3 regions of the Frateuria sp. YIM B11624 genome follow, and region 3 is predicted to be linked to each of the others. Evidence: predicted binding sites of a transcription regulator. Region 3 holds the regulator's gene; each other region holds the start of a gene.
The links. Region 3 encodes FliA, which starts transcription of late flagellar genes. Its sites were predicted from a motif close to TAAAGTTTNNCNNNCNNNGGCCGATAA; they were not measured.
Positions count from the first base shown of each region.

Region 1 (4,531 bases), on a different contig from region 3:
GCTCACCATGAAGCGTGTCACCGGATTGGGTGGAATCTTTTTCAAGGCCAGGGATCCCAAGGCGCTGGGAGCGTGGTATCGCGACCATCTCGGGCTCGAGGTGGCCGACTGGGGCGGCGTGGTTTTCCCGTGGGGCGGCGCTGACAGCCCGCTCGGCATGACGCTCTGGAGCCCGTTCACCCAGGACACAGACTACATGGCACCCAGCTCCGCACCTTTCATGGTGAATTTTCGTGTGGCGGACCTGGATGGCTTGCTTGCGGCGCTGCGCAGCGAAGGTTGCAACGTGCTCGACAAGAGCGAAATCTCCGAACAGGGCAAGTTCGGCTGGGTGATCGATCCGGAGGGCAACAAGGTGGAACTCTGGCAGCCGCCGGAAGGCCAGTAGGCGACCTTTCGCCAGGCGCGGCACCAGGCTGGCCGGCCAAGCATGGGCGGTGCGTTGACCGCCTCTGGACGTTGACGCGTCCATAAAGCCGGCTTTCCCACGGCATCGGGGGCGACATGGGCTGCTGGCTCGGCACCTGGCGCAATCAATACGGGTCGGTGGTCGAGATCACCGACGACGCCGGTCACGCGATCAAGGGCGTGTTTCGCACGGCCTTGAAGGACAGCGGCTTCTACGGACAGGACGTCCAGATCAGCGGCGTGCACCGGGGCGACTGCATCAGTTTCGCTGGCGCAGGTTCCACGCCGGCGGGCGACATGGTGGTTTCCTACACCGGCCTGTTGCGCGACGGGCGGATGGAAACCCTGTGGTATGTCGCTGCCGACAGCATGCTCACTCCGCCAAGCGACGGCGCGCCGGCGGCATTGAAGAAGACCCCATGGTGGCGCGCCATGATGACCGGCGCCGATACGTTCGAGCGTTCGTAGCCGGCGTGGCGCGGGCTCGCCGCCATCAGGCCGATGCCTTCGTCCGGCCTGCACCGTCCGGCCTGCGCTTTCTCGTCGGGAAGATCGCTACGCCACGGTCCCGGCGATCCGCTCGCCCGCCTGCATGGCCAGTTCGAAGGAGCGCCGCCGCAAGGCGTGTTCGAAGATGTTCGCGGTGAGCATCAGTTCGTCCGGCCGGTGTCGGGCGATGAAGTCGGACAGCCCCTGTTCGACGGTGGCCGGGCCGCCGACCACGGCGCAGGCGAGCGCGCGCTCGACGCCAAGCTTCTCGGTCGGCGTCCACCAGCCCTCGATGTCGTCGATGGGCGGCGGGACCAGCCCCGGCTGGCCGCGACGCAGGTTGACGAAACTCTGCTGCTGGGTGGTGAACAGGCGGCGCGCCTGCGCATCGGTGTCGGCGGCCACCACGTTGAGGCCGAGCATGGCGTAAGGCTGCGCGAGCCGCGGGGACGGCCGGAATTCGCGGCGGTAGATCGCCAACGCCGTATCCATCGCATCGGGCGCGAAATGCGAGGCGAAGGCGAAAGGCAGCCCCAGCTCGGCGGCCAGGCGCGCGCTGAACAGGCTGGAGCCGAGCAGCCAGACGGGCACGTCCAGCCCTGCGCCCGGCACCGCGCGCACGGCCTGGCCCGGTGTGGCCGGCTCGAAGTAGTGCAACAGCTCCAGCACGTCGTCGGGAAAGGTCTCGGCGGCGTCGGCATAGCGGCGCAGCGCGCGCATCGTGGCCTGGTCGGTGCCGGGCGCGCGGCCCAGGCCCAGATCGATGCGGCCGGGATACAGCGCGGCCAGCGTGCCGAACTGCTCGGCCACCTGCAGTGGCGCGTGGTTGGGCAGCATCACGCCGCCGGCGCCCACGCGGATGCGCGAGGTGCCGCCGGCGACGTGGCCGACCAGCACCGCGGTGGCGGCGCTGGCGATGCCGGGCATGTTGTGGTGCTCGGCCAGCCAGTAGCGGCGGTAGCCCAGCCGTTCGCCGAGCCGGGCCAGATCGAGCGTGTTGCGGAAGGCTTCGCTGGCGTCACTGCCCTCGGTGATGGGCGCCAGGTCGAGGATCGAGAACGGGATCATGTACGGCTCCTGCGGCGGATCGCCGGTATCTGGGGGCGATCGCGGGCAATGCCAGCAAGGGCGGTCCCCATGGGAAGCACAGCGAAAAGCAGACTTGGCCCGGAGAGGTCGGCAAGCGGCTACATTTTTGCGCCCGCGGGCCGATACGGTGCGAAGCACGCAATGGGACCTGCATCAGGATGAGAGCCATGTGGCGGCGCCTGTTCGCCCCGAGGAAAGCCCTGCCCCGCCCTGCCCCCGCCCCGCGGATGGCGGTGGTCGCCGACGCGCCTGCGCCGGTCGATGCCGGCCCGCCGTTGGTGGTGGTGCAGGACCGCTTCCATCGTTTCGTGCTGGGCCTGCCCGACGCCACCGACGATGTGATCGGCCAGGCCGAGCAGGCGACGCTGCGGCGGCTGGAGGCCATCGCCGAGCGCTTCGACGTGAGCGCCCTGCCGCGTCTGCCCAGCGTGCTGCCGCAGTTGCTGCGCGCGTTGAAGAACGACAATCTCGCCGGCTCGCAACTGGCGGCGATGATCGGGCGCGACCCAGTGTTGGTCGGCGAGGTGATGCGCGTGGCTGGCAGCGCGCATTTCCGCACGGCGCAGCCCATCCACAGCCTGCAGCACGCAGTGGTGCTGCTCGGCCGCGACGCGCTGCGCCAGGTCGCCACGTTGCACGTGATGAAGCCGATCCTGCAGGCCAGCGCGGGCATGCGCGGGCACATGGCCGGGCCGTGGCTGTGGGAGCACGCCGAGCGTTGCGCGCACGCGGCCGCCTTCCTCGGCCGCCACGGCGGCTGCGATACGTTCGAGGCGTTCCTGGCCGGCATGGTCTGCCACACCGGCACCGGTGCGATCGTGCGCCTGCTGGACCAGGAGGCGCCGCCTTCATTGGAGCCGTTCTCCTCGCCGTTCCTCGCCGGCTGCATGCGCATCGGGGCGCGGCTCTCGCTGCGCGCGGTACGGCACTGGGACATGCCTGCCAATGTGATCGAAGCGCTGGTCGAGCGCGTCGACGCTCCGGCACCGCCGGCCTCCGCGCTGGGCAAGGCGCTGGCCTGTGCCGACCCGCTGGCGATGGTGCAACTGCTGGTGGAGCGGGGCCGGCTCGATCCGGATCTCGACTACAGCGGGACCTGGCCCACCTGCTTCCCCACGCCGGTACTGCTGCGCGGGCAACAGGATCTGCGCCGGCAGTTCATGCCGGCGCAGGCCTGAATTGCCTCAGTGCGCGGTGGCGTCCACGTCCGTACGCAACTGCCGGGCGATGTCATCGGCGCCGGTGGCGAGTAGTGAGGCGAGCGCCTTGGCGTAGTCCGCGTGCGCCGGTGCTGGCATCGAGGGCGACGCGTGGTAGGTCGCGTTGGAACCGAGCCCGCGCGCGTTGATGGTGCAATGCGCACCCAGCTCCAGCGTGATGCTCGCGGGCGTCGCCTCCGTGTCCATCCGCATCTCGGCGGACACCTGCTCGCAATGAACTACCAGGTCGGTGAAGTAGGACGGCTCCAGCGCGTGGCGCAGGCGTGCCTGCAGCACATCGGATACCGACGGCGTGGGCGTCAGCGTGACCGCGTCATCCAGCCCGCGCACCGGCACGTCCGGCTCGTCCTGCGGATCCACCTGCAGCCACGGCGCCGAGGACGGCGCCACCAGGCTGCCCAGCGCCACCGGGACGCGCGTTTCCTGCGACCCTCCACACGCGGCCAGCAGCAACGCGCTGCCGACCACCCAGGCAAACTTTTTCATCATCATCCCCCAAGAAGCGACTTACCCGCTTGAATCTACAGGCGCGTGACGGCACGAGCAACGCAACCGGCCGGCAAGTGCGAGCCAGTGCACGTTCGGACGTCCATCCGCTGCGTCACGCCATGGCTACCCGCGTGTGCGGACAGGATGGTCCAGGCCGCCAGCCACGCGGAAGAACTGGCGTCGCGCCGGGCCGAAATGCATCAGTCGTGGCACCAGTTCGTCGCGCAATTCGCGCAGGGCGGCGGGATGTCCGTGCATCAGCCGGGTCAATGCGGCGATGCGCCGTACCACCCGCCGGTGCACGGGATGACGCAACTGCGCGTAGCTGGCCAGGCGCGAGAGGTGCCCTCCAAGAGCGTCGGCGGCGCAGTCGGCGAACACGTAGGCGTCTTCGATGCCGAGGTTCATGCCGCGCGCGCCCAGCGGCGAATGGATGTGCGCCGCATCGCCGCCGAGCAGCACGCGGCCGACGCCGGCGCGCTCGGCGACGCGGTGCGCGATGTGGAAGTGCGATTGCCACTCCACTTCGCCGCAGACGGTACCGGGCGGTAGCGCATCCAGTGGATGGGCGCCGTTGCCCATCACGCGCCAGAGATCGCCATGGACACGCAGCACGAAGAGGAAGCCATCCGGCAACAGCATCAGGTGGACGCGGTCGGGATCCAGCGGCGTAGCCAATCGCAGGTCCCACAGTTGCCATGGCTCGGGCAGCTCGTCGCCGGGAAAGGCCAGGCCCAGCGCCTGGCGCACCGTGCTGTGCGCGCCGTCCGCGCCATACAGCAGCGGGGCCCGCACCTGCTCGATACTGCCGTCGGCATGCACCAGGCTGGCGGAAA
Region 1 covers NZ_JBCNYA010000017.1:1,952-6,482, forward strand. Annotated here, with positions in the region: gene AAIL17_RS10170 (VOC family protein) at 8-388, shown strand; gene AAIL17_RS10175 (hypothetical protein) at 505-876, shown strand; gene AAIL17_RS10180 (LLM class flavin-dependent oxidoreductase) at 964-1,965, opposite strand; gene AAIL17_RS10185 (HDOD domain-containing protein) at 2,154-3,164, shown strand; gene AAIL17_RS10190 (hypothetical protein) at 3,171-3,692, opposite strand; gene AAIL17_RS10195 (FAD-dependent oxidoreductase) at 3,819-4,531, opposite strand, start outside.
Region 1: AAIL17_RS10185 (HDOD domain-containing protein) is a predicted target of FliA. The motif match lies at 2,086-2,112, and genes of this name have one in related genera.

Region 2 (4,531 bases), on a different contig from region 3:
CGCGGCCAGCGCCGGCGACAGCTTCCGCATCCAGCCCAGCCGCAACGCCGCGGGCAGCGTCAGCGTGGCGATCACCGATCCGAACAGGATCGCCGCCGCCGCGCCGCTGCTCGGCAGCGCGGCAACGGTGAACACCGGCACCGGCAGCGTGGGTGCGCTTTCCGTCGCCGACGGCACGGATGCGAACCTGTTCACCGCCTCGAGCATCGTGTTCTCCTCGCCGACCAGCTACAGCATCGATGGCGGTCCGGCGCAGACCTTCACCCCCGGCACGCCGATCGTGCACAACGGCTGGAGCCTCGCGCTCGACGGCGCGCCCGCCGCCGGCGACAGCTTCAGCGTGCAGGCCAACACCAACGCGCGCGGCGACAACTCCAACGCGCTCAAGCTCGGCGCGGTGGCCAACCTGGGCGTGCTCGACGGCGGCGCCACCAGCGTCGGCGGCGCCTACGGGCAACTGGTCGGCCAGGTCGGCAGCGCCGGCTCGCTGGCGGACGACGCGGCCACCACGCAGACGGCCGTCTACAACCAGGCGATGGCCGCGCAGCAGAGCGTCAGCGGCGTGAACATGGACGAGGAAGCGGCCAACCTGGTGCGCTACCAGCAGGCCTACCAGGCATCGGCGCAGATCATCACCGCCGCCAACACCGTGTTCAACGCGCTGCTCGGCGCGTTCAAGGGCTAAGGGGTCCAGCCATGCGAGTTTCCACCAGCTGGATGCAGCAGCAGTCGGTCAACACCATGATGGAGCGGCAGGGCGACCTGTCCGACATCCAGACCCAGATGGGCACCGGCAAACGCATCAACCAGCCCTCGGACGATCCGGTCGGCGCCGCGCGCGCAGTCGAGCTGACGCATCTGGGCGCCGATACCGCGCAGTACCAGCGCAACATCACCTCGGCCAATGCGCGGCTGGGGCTGGAAGACCAGACTCTGTCGTCGGTCAGCGACGTGCTCGACCGCGTGCGCACGCTCACCCTGCAGGGCATGAACGCCACCCAGACCGACGAGTCGCGCGCCGACATCGCCGCCGAGCTGGTGCAATTGCGCGGGCAGCTGCTGGGCATCGCCAACAGCAAGGATTCGCAGGGCGACTACATCTTCGCCGGCAACCGCACCGGCGCGCAGCCGTTCGTCTCGCAGGGCAGCGTGAGCTACGTGGGCGACCAGGGGCAGCGCATGGTCGCCGCCGGCCCGGGCCTGCAGGTGGCCACCGGCGATCCGGGCAGCGCGATCTTCATGGGCATTCCCACCGGCAACGGTACGTTTGCCGTGGGTGCCGCCGCCGGCAACACCGGCAGCGCAGTCGCCGGCGCCTCCAGCGTGGTCGACGCGACGGCGTGGGACGGCGGCAGCTATCAGGTCACCTTCACTGCGCCTGGCACCTACGAGGTGCGCGACGGCGGCGGTGCGCTGGTGACCAGCGGCAGCTACGACACGCAGAAGGGCGGCATGGTCGCCTTCAAGGGCGTGCAGGTGGCCTTCTCCGGCACGCCTGCCGCGGGCGACAGCTTCAACGTGGCGCCGTCGTCGACACAGAGCGTGTTCGACACGATGGACGGCATCATCGCCAACTTCACGCAGGCCAACACCGGCGGCGCGGACATGCAGAACGCGCTCAACGGACAACTGGCCAACCTCGACCAGGCGATCGGCTCGATCACCCGCACGCGCGCAGCGGTCGGCGCACGCATGAACGCGCTCGACCAGCAGGGGTCGCTCAACGACGACCTCACGCTGCAGTACAAGACCGCGCTGTCCGATACGCAGGATCTCAACTACTACGACGCGGTGAGCAAGCTGAGCCTGCAGAGCTCCGCGCTGCAGGCCGCGCAGCTCACCTTCAGCAAGCTGCAGAACATGTCGCTGTTCGATTACCTGCGCTGAAAAACGCGGCGCAAAAAAAGTCAACAGGGTGTACTCAAGTTTCCACGGGGGAAGTCGAAAAAGGGTCTGAGGCGGCGGTGTTCCAATCGGCATCCCGCTGACTACCACCGCCGAACCAACGGCATCAAAGACCCTAGACGGAGACATTCCCATGGTCATGAGCGTTCTCACCAACATCAGCTCGCTGAATGCGCAAACCAATCTGGCGAAGTCGCAGAGCAAGCTGTCCACCGCCATTGCGCGCCTGTCCTCCGGCATGCGCATCAACAGCGCCAAGGACGATGCCGCGGGCCTGGCCATCGCCACCCGCTTCACCACCCAGATCAACGGCCTGAACCAGGCCGTGCGCAACGCCAACGACGGTATCTCCCTGTCGCAGACCACCGAGTCGGCGCTGGACGAGGTCACCAACAACCTGCAGCGCATCCGCGAGCTGGCCGTGCAGTCGGCCAACGCGACCAACTCCGATTCCGACCGCTCCGCGCTGGACGCCGAAGTGCAGCAGCGCCTGGCGGAAGTGACCCGCATCTCGCAGCAGACCACCTTCAATGGCCGCCACGTGCTGGACGGCTCGTTCGGCCAGGCCGCCTTCCAGGTCGGCGCCAACGTCGGCGAGACCATCTCGGTCGACCTTACCAAGGGCACCCGCGCTTCGGACATCGGCGCGATCGCCACGGCGTCCAGCGACATCAGCGGCGCCTTCTCGAGCGGCGGCAGCGCCGCGACCGCGTCGGTGGCCACCGCCGCCAACGGCAGCGGCGTCGACTTCAGCACCACCAACCAGGACTTCACGATCGACGGCAACGCGGTCTCGCTGACCACGGCGTACGCCGACCAGGCCGCGATGGTCACCGACATCCAGGCGCAGTTGGATGCCAGCGCTTCCGGCGCGTACACGGTCGCCGCCAGCGGCACCGATGGCTTCACCATCACCACGACCGCGACCGGCACCGCCAGCGCGATCACGGTGGGCGGCACCGACGCGGCGTTCATCACCGGCAACACCAGCGGCGCCGACGCAGTGGCGGGCACGGCCTCCAGCCTGACGCTCGCCGCCGGCGACTTCAGCATCAACGGCACTGCCATCACCGGTACCTTCGCCGATTCCAAGTCGCTGGTCGACGCGATCAACAGCAAGGGCATCAGCGGCGTGTCGGCCTACCTGGACGACACCGGCAAGGTGAAGATCGACTCGCAGGATGACCTGGTGCTGGCGGGCGCGAACACCTCGATGGGCTTCACCATGGGCACCACGACGGCCTCCGGCTCGCTCAGCGGCGTGGACGTCAAGACGGTGTCCGGTGCCAACGACGTGATCAACCGCATCGACTCGGCCCTGCAGTCGATCAGCTCGATCCGCAGCGACCTGGGTGCGGTGCAGAACCGCTTCGATTCGACGATCGCCAACCTGCAGACCATCTCGCAGAACCTCGATTCGTCGCGCAGCCAGATCCAGGACGCCGACTTCGCGGCCGAGACGGCCAACATGTCCAGCGCGAACATCCTGCAGCAGGCCGGTGTCTCGGTGCTGGCGCAGGCCAACTCCACCACGCAGAGCGTGCTGAAGCTGCTGCAGTAACAGCGGCAACCACACGGGAGGCGGCCGTGGCGACACGGCCGCCCTTCCCATAAAAGGATTCCAAGACCATGGCCATCACCGTCGGCTCCAGCAGTTCCTCCAGCGCGCTCTTCTCCGCCGCAGGCATCGGATCCGGACTCGACGTCGACAGCCTGGTCAGCCAGCTGGTGGCGGCCAAGAAGAAGCCCCAGCAGGACCAGATCACCGCCCAGGCCACCAAGGCGCAGACGCAGATCTCGGCCCTCGGCCAGGTCAGCGCAGCGCTTTCGGCGCTGAAGTCGGCGCTGGCTTCGCTGAGCGACGGAAGCGCCCTGGCGGCACATGCGGTCGCCGTGGGCGACAGCGACGTGCTTTCCGCCACCGCCCGCACCGACGCGGTCAACGGCAGCTACACGATCGCGGTGACCAAGCTCGCCGGCGCCATGAAAGCGTCGTCCGGCGCGTTCGCCGACAGCGACGCGACGGTCGGCACGGGCACGCTGACGATCGCCGTCGGCGACCAGCAGATGAGCCTGGACATCGACTCGGCGCACGCCTCGCTCGCGCAGATCCGCGACGCGATCAACCAGTCGTCCGACAACCCCGGCGTCAGCGCCACCATCGTCACCGGCACCGACGGCGCGCACCTCGTGCTGCGCGGCACCCGCACCGGTGCGGACAACGGCTTCAGCGTGAGCGCCAGCGGCGGCGACGGCGGCCTCTCCGCGCTCGGCTACGACCCCAACGCGGCTTCCGGCAACGGCCTCACCGTCATCGATGCGGCGCAGGACGCCGAGTACACGATCGACGGGCTGCCGGGCCACAGCGCCGGCAACACCGTCAGTACCGCCATCGACGGGCTGACCCTCAACCTGGCCGCCGAAGGCACCAGCACGGTCACGGTCTCGAGCGATACGGCCAAGGCGACCAGCGCGGTCACCAACCTGGTCAACACGTACAACAGCTTCGTCGGCATCTACAAGAACCTGACCAAGTACGACGCCACCACCCAGACCTCGGGCGCCCTGATCGGCGACGCCACGCTCAACAGCATCAAGAGCACGCTGGCGGCGGTCATGGGCGGCA
Region 2 covers NZ_JBCNYA010000022.1:1,287-5,817, reverse strand. Annotated here, with positions in the region: gene flgK (flagellar hook-associated protein FlgK) at 1-685, shown strand, start outside; gene flgL (flagellar hook-associated protein FlgL) at 697-1,887, shown strand; gene AAIL17_RS12075 (flagellin) at 2,039-3,466, shown strand; gene fliD (flagellar filament capping protein FliD) at 3,535-4,531, shown strand, end outside.
Region 2: AAIL17_RS12075 (flagellin) is a predicted target of FliA. The motif match lies at 1,922-1,948, and genes of this name have one in related genera.

Region 3 (4,531 bases):
GGTCGAACCGGGCCTGGCCGACCGCCTGCAGCAGAGCGTCGCCGATGCCGCGCGCCGCCAGGAAATGGGCGGCGAGCCGGCGGTGCTGCTGGTGCCGCCGCAGCTTCGTCCATGGCTCGCGCGCTTCACCCGCCACGTGGCACAGAACCTGCACGTACTGGCCTACAACGAGGTGCCGGACAACCGCAGGGTGCGGCTGGTCCAGGCGCTGGGACGTTGAGGAGCGGGGAATCGTGAATAGCAAATCGGGAATCGCAAAGGCGCGCACGCCATCGGCTGGCGCGAATCGCTCCAACCATTTCCCATTGACCATTCCCCATTCCCGCTTGCGGAGCAAGCAATGAAGATCAAACGTTTCGTGGCGCCGGACATGCGCCAGGCGATGCGCGAAGTGCGCGAGGAACAGGGGCCCGACGCGGTGATCCTGTCCACGCGCCGGCTGGACGAGGGCATCGAGATCATCGCCGCGGTCGACTACGACGAGGCGCTGGTGCGTGAGGCTGCGCGCCATGGCGCGCAGCCCGCCGAACCGCCGGCACTGCCGGTGCACGCCGCGATCCCGCCGCCGCCGCGCGAAGCCCGCGTCGAACCGCCGGCACCCGCCAATCGGCCGACGCCGGTGCAGGCCCGGGCCGAAGCATCCGTGCCGCCTGCGGCGGATGTCCGGCGAAGCGCGCGCCCGGTCGTGGCAGAGGAACAGAAGCCCGTGCGTCCGGAAGCACGGCCCGCCCGGGCGGTGGTTCCGGCGCCCGCCGAGACCCAGGCGCAGGCTGCCGAAGCCCCGGCCGAGCCCGCGGCGGTGCATCCGTTGATCGAACGCGCCGCGCAGGACACCGTGCGCATGCGCGCCGAACTTTCCAACCTGCGCGAAATGCTGGAGATGCAGCTCTCCAGCCTGGCCTGGAACGACATGGAGCGCCGCCAGCCGCTGCACGCCCGCGTGCTGCGCGAACTGACCCGGCTCGGCATCGAGGCGGACGTCGCCCGTACGCTGGCCGAGGAACTGCCCGCGCAGATGACCCCCGAACAGGCGCGCTACCTGCCGCTGGGCATGTTGAGCCGCGGCCTGGCGGTGAGCGGCCGTGGCCGTTCCGACGAAGGCGGCGTCACCGCGCTGGTCGGTCCCACCGGTGTGGGCAAGACCACCACGCTGGCGAAGCTCGCGGCCCGCGCCGTGGTGCGCCACGGCGCCTCGCAGGTCGCGCTGGTCAGCACCGACCACTACCGCATCGGCGCCGCCGCGCAGCTGGAGCACTACGGCCGCCTGCTCGGCGTGCGCGTGTACCCCGCCTACGACGCGCAGAGCCTGCGCCAGGTGCTGGAACTGCTGAAGGGCTGCCACACCGTGCTGGTCGACACTGCCGGCCTTGCCGGCAACGACCCACGGCTGAAGGAACAACTCGATGCACTGGGCGAGGCGGGCGAGCTGCGCGTCTGCCTGGTGCTGGCCGCCAATGCACAGGCGCAGTCGCTGGAGGAGGCCGTGCGCGCCTACCTGCCGGCCCGGCCGCACGCGGCGATCCTGACCAAGCTCGATGAGGCGCCCAGCCTCGGCGGCGCCCTGTCGGTGCTGATCCGCCACCGGCTTGCGCTGGACTACACCACCGACGGCCAGCGCGTGCCCGAGGACATCGCCGCCGCCGACGCGCGGCTGCTGGTATGCCGCGCGGCGCAGGTGCTCAAGGGCAACGCGCCGGCGGCGGACGAAATGCTTCTGGCTGAACGCTTCGGCGCGATGGTGGCGCAGGCATGAGCGGAATTCTTGCAATGAACCAGGCGTGGGGTTTGAAAGAGATGTTCAACGCGATCACGGGCGAGCGCGACCTGGCGCCTCCCGCTCCGCACCGGCCGCACCAGGCGGCCAGCACCGGCGCGCCGCGGCGCCGCTGCCGCGCCATCGCGGTGGCCGGCGGCAAGGGTGGCGTCGGCAAGACCACCGTCGCGGTGAACCTGGGCATGAGCCTGGCCATGGCCGGCCGCGAAGTGATGCTGCTGGACGCCGACATGGGCCTGGCCAACGTCGACGTGCTGCTCGGCCTGGCGCCCTCGCGCCACCTGGGCCACCTGCTCGACGGCACCGCCTCGCTGGAGGAGCTGCTGCTGGACGCCCCGCACGGGCTGAAGATCATCCCCGGCGGCTCCGGCGCGCGCCGCCTGGCGCAACTTGGCAACGGCGAGCACGCGGCGGTGATCCGCGCCTTCGACGAACTGCCCAAACCGCCGGACTACCTGCTGGTCGACACCGCCGCCGGCCTGTCCGACAACGTCGCCATGTTCGCGGCGGCTGCCGACGACGTGGTGGTGGTGGTCTGCGACGAGCCAGCCTCGCTTACCGATGCGTACGCGCTGGTCAAGGTGCTCTCGCGCGACTTCGGCGTGCGCCGCTTCCGTTTCGTGGCCAACCTGGTGCGCAACGCCGGCGAGGCCCGCGCGCTGCACCAGAAGCTGGCCAAGGTCTGCGACCGCTTCCTGGACGTGGTGCTGGATTTCTCCGGATTCGTGCCGCAGGACGAGCGCCTGCGGCAGGCGATCCGCCGCCAGAACGCGGTGGTGGACCTATGGCCGGCGGCGCGTTCGTCGCAGGCATTCAAGCAATTGGCCGGTGCGGTCGATAACTGGGAAGAACCCGCGCGCGCGGGCCTGGATCGCATCGCGTTTTTCGGCGGCCAGGCCGTGACGGCGTCGGGGTGGTGACATGAGCGTGGCATCGGAATATCTCCAACTGCAGAAACAGAGTGCAGATGAGTTGGTGCGCCAGCACGCGCCACTGGTGCGTCGTATTGCCTATCACCTGATGGGCCGCCTGCCGCCGAGCGTGGACGTGGGCGACCTGATCCAGTCCGGCATGATCGGCCTGCTGGAGGCCGCGCGGCACTACGCCACCGATCGCGCCGCCAGCTTCGAGACCTATGCCGGCATCCGCATCCGCGGCGCCATGCTGGACGAGCTGCGCAAGACCGACTGGACCCCGCGCTCGGTGCACCGGAAGGTGCGCGAAGTGGCCGAGGTGGTGCGCCAGATCGAGATCGAGACGGGCGCCGACGCCGAGGACGCCGAGGTGATCAAGCGGCTGGGGGTCAGCCCGGAGGAGTACCACCAGGTGCTCGCCGACGCCGCCAGTGCGCGCCTGCTGAGCCTGACTGCGCCGGACGACGGCGACGGCTCGCCCGCCTTCGACGTGGCCGACCAGGGCAGCCTGGGGCCGTCGGAGAGCATCGAGCAGGACGGCCTGCGCCAGGCATTGATCGACGGCATCTCCAGCCTGCCCGAGCGCGAGCAACTGGTGATGTCGCTGTACTACGAGCAGGAATTGAATTTGAAGGAAATCGGCGCCGTGCTCGGCGTGACCGAGTCGCGGGTGTGCCAGATCCACGGCCAGGCGATCGTGCGCCTGCGCGCGCGCCTGGGCGACTGGCGCGACGGCGAGGCGGAACCGAAAAAGAAGAAGGCGCCACGGCGGCAGTAGCCACGAATGACCGGACGCCGTTCCCGCTTTCGCGGGAAGGGCGCCAGAAGGGAACGAAGCGGATCGCTGCGGCGGCGTTTCGCAGACAAGCGGAGAAAAGCGTTGGACAAGAACATGAAGATCCTCGTGGTGGACGACTTCTCCACCATGCGGCGCATCGTCAGGAACCTGCTGGTGGAGCTGGGTTTCAGCAATCCGCTGATCCAGGAGGCCGACGACGGCAACAACGCGCTGACCATGCTGAAGAGCCAGCCGTTCGACCTGGTGGTCACCGACTGGAACATGCCCAACATGACCGGCATCGACCTCTTGCGCGCGATCCGCGCCGAGCCCTCGCTCAAGGGAATGCCGGTGCTGATGGTCACCGCCGAGAACAACCGCGACCAGATCATCGCCGCGGCGCAGGCCGGCGTGAACGGCTACATCGTCAAGCCGTTCAACGCGGTCACGCTGAAGGAAAAGCTCACCAAGATCTTCGAACGGATCGCCGCCGCGGGAGCCAGCGCATGAGTGCCGTGCTCTCCACCCTCGACAGCGGCTCGATGCCGCCGGAACTGAAGGACCTGCTCAGCAGCACCGACGGCGCCGCCTTCGAGCAGGCGCTGGACGCGCTGGTGCGCCAGCGCGAGCAGCACCTGTTCCGCGCGCTGGGCCTGCTCGCGCGCGACCTGCACGGTGCGGTCAGCCGGCTCGGCCACGACCTGGCGCAGGAAGGCGTGCCCGGCCGCGTGGCCGACGTGCGCAAGCACTTGAACGACGTGCTCGAGATGAGCGCGCAGGCCGCCCACCGCAGCATCGATTTCGCCGAGCGCATGAGCCCCGAGGCCGACGCGCTGGCGCAGAACGCCGAGCAGGTCGTGGCTTGGGCCAAGCCCGGCGATCCGTCGGCCGTGTTGGCCAACCAGGCCGTCGCCTTCGCCGCCAACTGCCGCGAAGGCCTCAACGACATGGTGATGGCGCAGTCCTGGCAGGACCTGTCCGGCCAGCGCATCAAGAAGGTGGTCAACTTCATCGAGTCGGTGGAATCCTCGCTGCTGGAGCTGGTGCACCTGACCGGCGCGCTGG
Region 3 covers NZ_JBCNYA010000014.1:77,075-81,605, reverse strand. Annotated here, with positions in the region: gene flhA (flagellar biosynthesis protein FlhA) at 1-220, shown strand, start outside; gene flhF (flagellar biosynthesis protein FlhF) at 341-1,753, shown strand; gene AAIL17_RS09220 (P-loop NTPase) at 1,750-2,694, shown strand; gene AAIL17_RS09215 (RNA polymerase sigma factor FliA) at 2,696-3,466, shown strand; gene AAIL17_RS09210 (chemotaxis response regulator CheY) at 3,569-3,976, shown strand; gene AAIL17_RS09205 (protein phosphatase CheZ) at 3,973-4,531, shown strand, end outside.